2 linked regions of the Rhodoligotrophos appendicifer genome follow. The protein of the gene in region 1 binds, or shares a complex with, the protein of each later gene. Links are inferred from orthologs where the notes say so. Each region holds a gene or a part of one and is shown on either strand. Other genes may lie near its edges. The genes, in order: trxA and trxB.

Region 1 (2,954 bases):
CGAAAGTACGAGCACGTCGGTCGCCACATAGGCGTCCCATGTATAGGCGACGAAGGTGGTGATGATCTCGTAGGCGAGCAACAGGATGCAGAGCAGTCCAATGACCGATAGGCTGACATGCTTGGCGACGAAAGCTCTCAATCCCAACGTCCGCTCTCCAACCCGACCACTCGAACAATCTCCACTTTTGTTACCCTATCGTTTGGTAATGAAGTCTCTCCAAACATGTCCGTAGGAGGCAGGATTGCGCAAGCTCCCATGCTATATTCGATCTCGATTTGGACAGAGGATGGAGATGGGTTGTGTTTGATCGCTTGGAGGCCGAGCTTTCCCTGCTGCTGACGCAAATGGAGAATCAGCCTGAGGACCGGCATGAGATGTATTTGTCACTGCGGGAAAAACTCAACGAAATGAGGGCTTTCGGCATGCCGGTACCGGATGATATTCTTGAGTTGGAGCGTGCGCTGGAAGCAGAGTTCTTGGAAACGAAGATGTGACTGCGCTCTGTTTGACAACGGCGCTAGGAAGATCTCACCGCGATTTGGTGCTGAGGGGAATTGAGATGATACGGGGTTTATGTGCAGCTTTTCTTTGCGCATTGGTAGTGACGGTAGCGTTCTGGAGCAGTGGGGCATCCGCCCAGTCGGTTCGGTTCAACTTCAACACGGAGAGCCGTGGACTCGACAAGAAGTTCCAGAAGCAGATGGTCGCGTATAACGGCCGGGAGGCCCCCGGCACGATTATTATCGACACGAAGAATCGTTTTTTGTTCCTGGTGATGCCCGGCGGTCAGGCCATGCGCTACGGCGTTGGCGTGGGTCGCGACGGCTTCGCATGGTCGGGTGAAGCAACCATCGAGAGCAAGCAGGAATGGCCGAAATGGTTTCCTCCGAAGGAAATGATCGCGCGTGATCCGAAGCTTGCGCCCTATTCCACGGGCATGGCCGGCGGACCCGAGAACCCTCTCGGAGCCCGCGCGATGTACTTGTACAAGGATGGCAAGGACACCCTGTTCCGCATCCACGGCACGTCGCAGCCCTGGAGCATCGGCCAGAGCCTTTCGAGCGGCTGCATCCGGCTGCTGAATGAGGATGTCATAGACCTGTACGAGCGTGTTAATCTCGGCACGACGGTGGTTGTGCAGTAGCCGGCTCTGTTCACCTCCAGCAATGCGCTCCGTTCAGGGACGCATTGCATTTCCGGTTCTTGATCGGTTGCCGGTGAGCACCTAACTTTGACCTATGTGCGGCGCACAATGCGTCGGGAATCGTTTACGAGGTAAATTGATGGACGCGCTCAAGTCAGCCACGGTCAAGGTGTCGGATGCCAGCTTCGAAGCTGATGTTCTCAAATCGACCAGTCCGGTCGTTGTGGACTTCTGGGCTGAGTGGTGCGGTCCGTGCAAGATGATCGCTCCCGCGCTCGAGGAAATCGCCAGCGAGCTCGGCGACCGGTGCAAGGTCGTGAAGATCAACATCGACGAAAACCAGATGACGCCGTCGAAATACGGTGTTCGGGGCATACCGACCTTGATGCTGTTCAAGGATGGCCAGGTGGCTTCCACCCAGGTAGGCGCGCTCCCCAAGGGCAAGATCCTCGAGTGGATCCAGAAGTCGGTCTGACTTCTAGTCTCGGCCGGACAGCCGATCGCTTTCGGCTAGCAGTGGGGGATGACGGGTAGAAATCCGCATCCCTGCTGCCCTATGAACCTGCCTCTGCAACGCCCTCATGAGCCGCGAGCACGTGGCCCGCGAGATAGAGCGAACCGCAGATCAGCACGCGCGGTGCAGTGTCAGTTCGGGTGGCCTCGCGCCACACCTTCGACAAGGCATCTTCCAGCGAAAGCGCCGCCTCACTGTCGAAACCCGCTTCAGCAGCGATTTCTGCCAGGATCGCGCCCTCCAGGGCATTGGGTTCCCCGGGAATGGTCAACGTAATCACGCGCTTTGCAAGTCCTGCAAACGAGGCGATGAAGCCGCTGGGATCCTTGGTGTTCAGCATTCCCCAAATCAGTATGAGCGGTCGGGACACCCTCTCCTCGATCTCCGCTAAACTCGCCGCAAGGACTCGCCCAGCGGATGCGTTATGTCCGCCGTCGAGCCACAACTCTGCGCCGGTCGGCAGGAGGGCCAGCAAGGGCCCACCATTGAGACGCTCCAGCCGCGCGGGCCATTCGGCGAGCAACAAACCCTGCTCTATCTGGACCTCGCCCACTTCGGGATCGCCTAAGGCGCGGACTGCTGCGATTGCAGCACCCGCATTGTCGAGCTGAAACCGTCCGGCCAGGCGGGGCAAGGGCAAGTCCAACAAGCCATGCATGTCCTGGTAGACGAGGCGGCCATGTTGTTCGAAGGACTGCCAGTCTTGGCCCGAAATGAGGAGCGGCGTTCCGGCTCTGTCTGCCGCTCGCTCGATGGCCTCAAGTGACTCATCCGCTTGCGGCGAGATAATGCAAGGACGGTCCCGCTTCATGATGCCGGCCTTCTCGCCGGCGATTTCGGCAAGACTCTCGCCCAGGAACTGCTGGTGATCATAATCGATCATGGTGATGACGCTCACCGCCGGATCGACGACATTGGTCGCATCCAGGCGCCCCCCGAGCCCGACCTCAAGGATCAGATAATCTGCCGGTTGGCGGGAAAAGGCCAGAAACGCCGCAGCCGTCGTGATCTCGAAGAAGGTGATCGGCTCCCCATCGTTGATGGTTTCGCACTCCTCCAACAAGGCACTCAGCCTCTCATCGGTGATGAACGTGCCGCCGCCGTTCTGTCCCAACCTGATCCGCTCATGGAAATGCACGAGATGCGGCGAGGTATAGACATGGACGGACTTGCCGGAAGCTTCCAGCATGGCCCGCAGGAAGGCCACCACGGATCCCTTGCCATTCGTTCCCGCGACGTGAATGACCGGCGGCAACTGCCGCTCTGGATGGCCCAACCTCTCCAGGATCCGCC
Region 2 (8,984 bases), on another replicon or contig:
GTGAGGCGGTCCGGATCGATCCAGATGCGCAGGGAATAGTCCAGGGGGCCGAACAGGGAGGCCTGGCCGACGCCGCGGATGCGGGCGATGGGATCGACCACGTTGATGGTGGCGTAATTGCTCAAATAGAGAGCGTCATAGGTCCCCTTCGGCGAATAGAGCTGGATGACCTGGAGAAGGGCCGAGGACTTCTTCAGGATCGTCAGGCCCTGGCGGGTCACCTCGTCGGGCAGAGAGGGGGTGGCCAGGGACGCCCGGTTCTGGACGTTGACCGTGTTGATGTCGGGGTCGCTCCCCAAGGCGAAGGTGACGTTGAGGCTGTAGCTGCCATCGGCACCGCTGGTCGACTGGTAGTAGAGAGCGTTGTCGACGCCGTTCATCTGCTGTTCGATGGGCTGCGCGACGGTCTGCTCCACGACCTCGGCGTCGGCGCCCGGATAGGTGCCGCTGACGGTGACCTGGGGCGGGACGATGTCGGGAAACTGCGCCACCGGGATGGTGAAGATCGAAATCAGCCCGGCCAGGGTGATGACGATCGAAATCACGAAAGCAAGGCGCGGCCGATCGACGAAAACGGCCGAGATCACGCCTCAGGCGCCTTGTTCGGGTGCAAGGGTCGTGGCGGTCACCGTCTGGCCGGGCCGCACCTTCTGAACCCCCTCGACGATGATGTTCTCGCCGTCCTTGATGCCGGAATTAACGACCACGTCGGTGCCCTGGGTCTGCCCGGTCTGCACCCGACGCTGCTCCACCTTGTTGTCGCTGCCGACGACCATGACGTAATAGCCGGCCTGGTCGGTCTGCAGGGCCGCCTGGGGAACGACCAGCTGGGGTTCGGGCTGCCGGGCCCGCAGCGAAACGGTGACGAACTCACCATCGACCAACTGCCGGTCGGGATTGGGCAAGGTCGCGCGCATGTTGATCGTGTCGGTCTGCTGGTCGACCTGAGGATCGGTGTAGTTCCAGATGCCACGATGGGGATATTCGTCGCCATTGGGCAGTTGGACCATGATCTCGATCTTCGCCTGGCCGCCATCGGGAAGCGCACGGTTCTTGCGAATTTCCTCGAGCTGGCGGACGCCGACGGGGAACAGCACGTAGATCGGATCCTGGCTCACGATCGTCGCCAGAACGCCGGATGCGGCGTTGACCAGATTGCCCTGGGTATAGGTGGTCCGCCCGATGCGGCCGTCGATGGGCGAGGCGATATCGGTATAGCTCAGATTGATCTGCGCCTGCTTGAGGATGGCCTCCTTCTGAAGGACGCCGGCCTTGGCGCTGTCGAGGTCAGCCTTGTTCTGATCGACGCTGGACTGGGGGACGCTGTCGGTCTTGCGCAGGCCGAAGGAGCGGTCGTATTTCAGCTGGGCATTGACCACGACCGCCTGGGCCGCCACGAGATCGGCCTGGGCCTGCTCCACAAGCGCCTGATACTGGTCCTTCTCGATCTGGTAGAGGATGTCGCCGGCCTTCACATCCTGTCCCTCGCGGAACAGAACCTTCGCCAGGAAACCCTCGACACGCGCCCGGGTCTCGACCTGCTCAATGGCCTTGATGCGGCCAACGAACTGGAACTCCCAGGCGACGCCCTTGGTGGTCGCCGCCTGAACGGAGACCGCTGGCGGCGGGGCGGCGGCAGCCTCCGTCGTCTTCTCGTCGCAGCCCGTGAGGAGGCAAAGGCTCAAGGCCGCTGCCACGACCAACACGCTGCCTCTCAACTTTCCTGGATGACGGACCAAAACGCCACTCGCGCGCCTGAATTCCCGGTGAGCTTACATGCTTCGACGGGGACATGGCGATCACATTCTGTGCCACCTCCCCCAAAGTCTAGACCACCGCCGGCCGGTCAGGCTTTCCACGCACTCCATCGCGCCCGTCGGCAGGATGGCCGGTCCATCGATCATTTTTCGGATGCTGCCGCGATCTTCCGCATGGCGAGGCCCGCGCACATATACATGATGACATAGACCAGGACCCGGTAGGTCGCGGCCGAACCGGGCGGAATGCAGATGAAGGAGAGGGCTGCAAGCCCGCGGCGGCCGACTTCATGGGCGAGGCGGATGACCTCGTAATCCGACATGCCGAAAGGCTCGGCCAATTCCCCCAGAATGTCGCCCGGCGCCGGGCCGGCACCACCGAGGACATCCATGTCCCAGTGGCAATAGACGGCGTCGGTCCCGTCATAGGCGTGATGGAGCTCGTTCACCAGGCCCTCGATCCCCAGCCCGGAGCGGATCTTCCACATGGGATAGAAGTGGGTGCCCTTGCTCAGGAACATCCGCACCATGTCCTTGTTCTCGTGCATGCCGCGCTCGCCGATCTCGACGAGGTGCCGCTGGTCGAAATTGTCGAGAAGCTCGTAGCATTTGTATTTCCAGGAATCGGAGCCGGCGATGCGCGGGTCCATGGTGAGCTTGTCCATGGGCGCGATATCCCAATGGGTGTCGAGGGACACGCAGCCGACATTGCCCTTGGTGCGCTCGGAGACGACCTTGGCGATGGCGAAGGAGCCGCAGGGGCTGTTCTGGCCGATCACCACCGGCACGGCGCCGGCGGCCATGGCGTCATTCACCTTTTTCTCCACGGCCGCCTGAGCGCGCAACACATTTTCCGCCGTGGGAGCGACCAGACATTCCGGCGGAATATCCGCATCGCCATAGTCGACGACCTTCAGATGCTCGAAGACATCGAGGTCGAAGTCCTGGATATAGCCCGAGCCGTAGCGGATCGACTGCTGGCGGATGCGCTTGGGGGCGGCGAGCCATTCCTCGGCATCGACGCCCATATAACCGCCCCAGCCCGCGACATAGGGTGCGCCGATGATGACCACATCGGCGCCGGCAAGCTCTTCCGGCGTGGTCGCATGGGGACGCGCCATGAAGGTCGGCATGTCGGCGGCGATCATCGGGACATACCAGGGGTTCATGAAGGAATAGGTGTTGTCGATCGACCCTTTCCGAATTTCCTGCCAGCTCGGGTAAGCCATGTCCGTGTCCTCTCCTTGCGCTGCCGGCGCTGAGGACGGATTACCGCTCAGGATTGGCGCGTTGTCATGCGCAAATTTCGCGCGGGGGCAGAGGCTTGCGGGGAATGAGGGGAGCAGCAGGTTCGTGTCCACGATGCGCGGACGCTTGAAGGCTCCGGAAAAGGGGCCAAAAAAGAAAAGAGCCGGATCTGTTAGGATCCGGCTTAAGTCCCTTGATGCCCTAGCCAGGGCACGCTGGGCCAACCTGGGGTGAGGGGAACGGTTGACCAGCAAGCGGAAAGTAAGGGGAGGGAGTAATTTCCGCTTCACGCGCTCTATCGAGTGCGTGGTGATAATTTGCGCAATGATCGCCCGATTAACAAGCAAACGTTGAACATGGTAGCCATGCGGCGGCGGCATGGCTAAAATCGTGATCTTTACGCGAACGTCAACTTTGTTGTGGTAGAGACTTCGGCGCTGCACAATTGAACTGTTCAGCCCTTCTTGTCAGTTTGAAAAGACATTTGAAAACAGAACCTTGCTCATCAGGGTGGGTGACGAGGGGCGGCGAAAGATGCTCCTGAACGCGCGTCACAAGGGCCTCAAAACTGCCATTCCTTGGCCTTGGTGACGATGAAATCCCGAAACACAGCCACCCGCTTCGAGGTCTTCAACTCCTCAGGATAAACCAGATATGTGTCAAATTCAGGCACCTCCGCCTCAGGAATCACCTGGATGAGACCGCTGTCGCGGCCCACTGCATAATCGGGTAGGGAGGCGATGCCGACCCCCGCCTCAACCGCCCGGCGCAGGCCATAGACATTGTTGATTCGAAGTACCGAAGCGCGAGGGCTGCCGGGGGGCCGGCCGGCATGTTCGAGCCAGTTCACATTGGCCAGATAGGTGGGCGCGTGACCGAAGGCGAGAACCATGTGATCGTCCAGTTCGCTCACCGTTCGCGGTGCACCATGACGACGGACATATTCCGCTGCTGCATAGAGATGATAGTGCACGGTGAAGAGTTTGCGCTGGATCAGATCGGGCTGCACCGGCCTGCGCATACGTATGGCGATGTCGGCCTCGCGCATTCCGAGGTCGAGTTCCCGATCGTCGAGCATGAGTTCGACGCTGATCTCAGGATAGAGCTCCATGAACTCGCCGATCCGGGGCGTGAGCCAGACAGAACCCAAGCCGACGGTCGTGGTGAGGCGCAGATGACCCGAGGGCTTGTCCTTGGAGTCCATGAGCCGCGTCTGGGCGGCAGCAAGCTTGGTGAAGACCTCATGGGCGGTGCGGTACAGCAGCTCGCCCTGCTCGGTGAGGATCAGGCCCCGCGCATGGCGATGAAAGAGCGGCACCCGCAGATCGGCCTCAAGAGCGCTGATCTGCCGGCTGACTGCGGATTGGGACAGTCCCAGGTCGCGTCCCGCATGAGTGAAGCTACCGGCATCGGCTACGGCGTGGAAGATGCGGAGCTTGTCCCAGTCCATGGGACGGGCGGAGGCCGGGATATCGGTGGTGGCAGGCAGATCATGCAGTTTCATGCGCCCATCTTCTTGTTGTGCCGGCCTACTCCGCGGCGGCCTCGGCATATGGCTCGGCCTCGCCGACGGCGGCGAGGAAATGTTCGGCATCCAAGGCCGCCATGCACCCAAGGCCCGCCGCCGTCACGGCCTGGCGATAGGTCTCGTCGGTGACGTCGCCGGCAGCAAAAACGCCGGGGATGTTCGTCTTCGTGGTGCCGGGCCGCGTCTCGATATAGCCCGAGGGACGCAGCTGAACCTGGCCCCGGAAGAGCTCGGTCGCCGGTTGGTGGCCAATGGCGATGAACACGCCGTCGCAGGTCACGTCCTCGGTCTCACCCGTGTTCACATCGCGCAGGCGCACGCCGCTCACGCCGCGCGGGTTCTCGGTGCCCAGCACTTCCTCGAGCTCGGCGTTCCAGCGCAGGGTAATCTTCGCATTGTCGGCCAGCCGGTTCTGCAGGATGCGCTCGGCGCGCAAGCTGTCGCGGCGGTGGACGAGGATGACTTCGGAGGCGAAATTCGTGAGGAAGAGAGCCTCCTCTACGGCAGTATTGCCACCGCCAATAACGACCACCTTGCGGCCCCGGAAGAAGAAGCCGTCACAGGTCGCGCAGGCCGATACACCGAAGCCCTTGAACACCTCCTCGCTGGGAAGGCCGAGCCAGCGGGCCTGGGCGCCGGTGGCGATGATCAGGCTGTCGGCACGATAGAGGTGGCCGGAATCGCCCTCCAGCTCGAAGGGGCGCCGGGAGAGGTCGACGCGCATGATGTGGTCGGAGACGATGCGGGTGCCCACATGCTCCGCCTGACGCTGCATCTGCTCCATCAACCAAGGTCCCTGGATCACATCGGCGAAGCCCGGATAATTCTCGACATCGGTCGTTATGGTCAACTGACCCCCAGGCTGAATCCCCTGAATGAGAATTGGTTCCAGCATTGCGCGGGCAGCATAGATGGCAGCCGTGTACCCGGCCGGGCCCGAGCCCAGAATGACCAATTTAGCATGCGTCATAGTCATAGCAGCGTGCTCCCTAGGCTCCGAGATGTAAGCTGCGCCAGAGGTCCTGTCCAGGGACGATCACCGCCTAGGGTGAACGCCGTGCTCGGCCGCGCAGAGCTGCTTAGGGATAGCGCAGGGGCCCCAAGCTGCCTATAAAGCGGCCAATCGACAGCGGGGCGAATCGCCCGAGGGGTCACATGGGCCGGAAGGGCAAGCTCGACAAGGTCGATCTCCGCATTCTGCTAGAATTGCAGGATGACGGACGGATGACGAATATCGAGCTCGCAGGCCGGGTGGGCATTTCCGCTCCCCCCTGCCTGCGGCGGGTGCGGGCCCTGGAAGAGGCCGGCTACATCACCGGCTACCGCGCCATCCTCTCCGCCGAGGCGCTGGGCTTCGAAGTCACCATGTTCGCCATGGTCGGGCTGCACAGCCAAGCCGAAGCCGATCTGCAGGCCTTCGGCGATACCGTGGCGGCCTCAGAGATCGTGCGCGAGTCCTACATGGTCTCCGGGGAGAGCGACTTCCTCCTGAAATGCGTGGCCCCGCATGTGCAGGACATCCAAGCCTTTGTCGGGGACCTCACGGCTTTGCCGAATGTCGCCAGCGTCAAAACCCGGCTCGTGCTCGGGGTGACGAAATATGAGCCCGGGGTGCCGATCACAAAAGCCTGACCTCTGCACCCTGCATCTTTGAGCCCAGGTTCAGCCCGATTTAGGCCGCAAGGCGGTCAGAGGCTCCGCCAGCCGATCCAAGACTGGGGATTCGGTCCTGATCATAGAATCGTCAAGGAACGGCCATGGCAAAGCCAACGGATGCCCTCTTGCAGAACCTCAATCTCATCCAGACGCTGCAGAGGACCAATGCGGCAGCGGCGAAGTCAGCCCAAGGGCTGCGCTCGACGATTGCGGATTGCTTGAAAAAGATGGCGGCGGCGGCTGCATTCAAACGCGGCGACGAGCCGGCGGATCTGGCGCCGCCGCCCAAGCCAGAGCCGCTCGACTGCGATCTGGATGCCTGTACAGCAGCCGCCGAGCCGAAGCCGACGGTCGACCAGGCCGCGCTGCACGTATGGTAGAGGCCATCGCGGCAGCCTGATCGAGGAGACCGAGCAAGACGGCTCAGTTGCCGTTGTAGCTTACCTTGAGGATCTCATAGGACTTGCCGCCACCGGGAGTGTTCACCTCGACGGTGTCGCCGACGCCCTTGCCGATGAGCGCACGCGCAATCGGGGAGGTGATGGAGATGCGGCCCTGCTTCACGTCGGCCTCGAACTCGCCGACGATCTGGTAGGCAGCCTCCTCATCGGTGTCCTCGTCGACCACCGTGACGATGGCCCCGAACTTCACCGTGTCGCCGGAGAGCTTCGAGACGTCGATGATCTCAGCGCGCGAAAGCTTGTCCTCAAGCTCCGCGACACGCGCCTCCATATAGGCCTGCTGCTCCTTGGCGGCGTGATATTCGGCATTCTCCGAAAGGTCGCCGTGCGCACGCGCTTCCTGGATGGCCAGGATGATTCGCGGGCGCTCGACCGTTTTCAGATGCTTGACCTCATCAAGCAGCGCTGCGTGGCCATTCGCGGTCATCGGAACCTTGTCCATCATCATCGTCCGTCACTTCAAACCTGTTCGGTGCGACGCTGTCGCCACCTTGCTTCTCAATCGGTGATTTGAGGAAATGAGGAGCTTAAGCACCAACTATGCGCAAATTCGCAAGACGGTGCAACAAAGCTCTCCAGCCCACCTCAAGCGTCAGTGTGCTGCCTGCTCGCGGCAACATAATCTTGAAGCGGCCGCACTTCAAGCGTGCCCGCCTTATAAGCCGCAATCCCCTCGGTTGCAGCGATCGCGCCTGCAAGCGTCGTATAGTAAGGGATCTTGTGATAAAGGGCGGCCCCGCGGATCGAGCGCGAGTCGGATAGCGCCTTGGTGCCTTCGGTCGTGTTGAAGACAAGAGCCACGCGGCCGTTCTTCATGGCATCGACAATGTGAGGCCGGCCCTCGAGAACCTTGTTGATCTTTTCACAGTCGATGCTGTTTTCCATGAAGTAGCGTTGGGTTCCGCCTGTCGCGATGATCGAGAAGCCGAGATCGCGCAGCTTGCGAATGGCGGAGAGGATCCGAGGCTTGTCCTCGTCGCGGACCGACACGAATACCGTGCCCGAGGTCGGCACGGTCGTGCCCGAGCCGAGCTGGCTCTTGGCGAAGGCCGTGCCGTAATCGAAATCAAGGCCCATCACTTCACCGGTGGAGCGCATTTCCGGCCCGAGGACCGTGTCGACACCGGGGAAGCGCGCGAAGGGGAAGACGGCCTCCTTGATGGCCACATGATCATAGACCGGGGCCTTGAGGTAGAAATCCTTCAGCTTCGCCCCCGCCATCAGCTTCGCGGCGATCTTGGCAATGGGAATGCCGATCACCTTGGCCACGAAGGGGACGGTACGGCTCGCCCGGGGGTTGACCTCGAGCAGATAGATCTCACCATCCTTGATGGCGAACTGAATGTTCATCAGGCCCACGACATCAAGGGCTCTCGCAAGCGCCCGGGTCTGGACCTCGAGCTCGGCGATGGTGTCGGGGCCGATGGAATGGGGCGGCAAGGAGCATGCGGAGTCGCCGGAATGGATGCCCGCCTCCTCGATATGCTCCATGATCCCGCAGACGAAGACGTCGGTGCCGTCACACAGCGCGTCCACGTCGATCTCGATGGCGTCGCGGAGATAGCTGTCGATGAGAACGGGGCTGTCGCCGGAGACGACGACCGCCTCGGTCATGTAGCGTTCCAGCTGGGCCGGCTCATGGACGATCTCCATGGCCCTGCCGCCCAGCACGTAAGAGGGGCGAATGACCACGGGATAGCCGATCTCCTCGACGATGCGGCGGGCACCCTCGGCCGAGGAGGCGATGCCATTGCGCGGCTGGCGCAGGCCCAGCTTCTGGACCAGGGCGCTGAAGCGGTCGCGGTCCTCGGCGAGATCAATGGCATCCGGGGAGGTGCCGAGGATGGGCACATTGGCCTCCTCCAACGCGCTCGCCAGCTTCAGGGGCGTCTGGCCGCCAAACTGCACGATCACGCCCTTGACGCGGCCCGACTGATTTTCGACGCGGATGATCTCCAGCACGTCCTCGGCGGTCAGCGGTTCGAAATAGAGCCGGTCGGAGGTGTCGTAGTCGGTGGACACGGTTTCCGGGTTGCAGTTGATCATGATCGATTCGAGGCCGATCTCACCCAAGGCAAAGGCGGCGTGGCAGCAGCAATAATCGAATTCGATGCCCTGGCCGATGCGGTTGGGGCCGCCGCCGAGAATGATCACCTTCTCCCTCGAGGAGGGCGCGGCCTCGTCGCCATCATCGCCGGGAAGGCCGGTCTCGTAGGTGGAATACATGTAGGCGGTGGGCGATGCGAATTCGGCCGCACAGGTGTCGATGCGCTTGTAGACGGGATGGACCCCCAAGCCATGGCGGTGGGTGCGGATCTCGGCCTCGGTGGCGCC

What was found.
Region 2: the proteins of trxA (region 1) and trxB are in contact, whole or in part, in a crystal structure (PDB 1F6M), measured with the Escherichia coli proteins. The link is inferred for Rhodoligotrophos appendicifer from one-to-one orthologs.

The regions. Positions count from the first base shown.
Region 1 is NZ_VHKL01000001.1:295,785-298,738, forward strand. It holds trxA (thioredoxin), read left to right. Parts: upstream 1-1,286; coding sequence 1,287-1,622; downstream 1,623-2,954. Other genes in the region: FKM97_RS01355 (HlyD family secretion protein), read right to left, coding at 1-147; FKM97_RS01360 (hypothetical protein), read left to right, coding at 303-497; FKM97_RS01365 (L,D-transpeptidase), read left to right, coding at 563-1,147; FKM97_RS01375 (bifunctional folylpolyglutamate synthase/dihydrofolate synthase), read right to left, coding at 1,702-2,954. UniProt on the Escherichia coli protein: Participates in various redox reactions through the reversible oxidation of its active center dithiol to a disulfide and catalyzes dithiol-disulfide exchange reactions.
Region 2 is NZ_VHKL01000004.1:476,909-485,892, reverse strand. The notes cover bases 3,523-6,388. They hold trxB (thioredoxin-disulfide reductase), read right to left. Parts: upstream 5,510-6,388; coding sequence 4,535-5,509; downstream 3,523-4,534. Other genes in these bases: FKM97_RS11715 (hypothetical protein), read left to right, coding at 6,291-6,388; FKM97_RS11720 (Lrp/AsnC family transcriptional regulator), read left to right, coding at 5,689-6,165; FKM97_RS11730 (LysR family transcriptional regulator), read right to left, coding at 3,568-4,455. In the rest of the region: FKM97_RS11745 (efflux RND transporter permease subunit), read right to left, coding at 1-587; FKM97_RS11740 (efflux RND transporter periplasmic adaptor subunit), read right to left, coding at 591-1,706; FKM97_RS11735 (arginase family protein), read right to left, coding at 1,901-2,986; more of FKM97_RS11715, read left to right, coding at 6,389-6,569; transcription elongation factor GreA, read right to left, coding at 6,613-7,092; carB (carbamoyl-phosphate synthase large subunit), read right to left, coding at 7,236-8,984.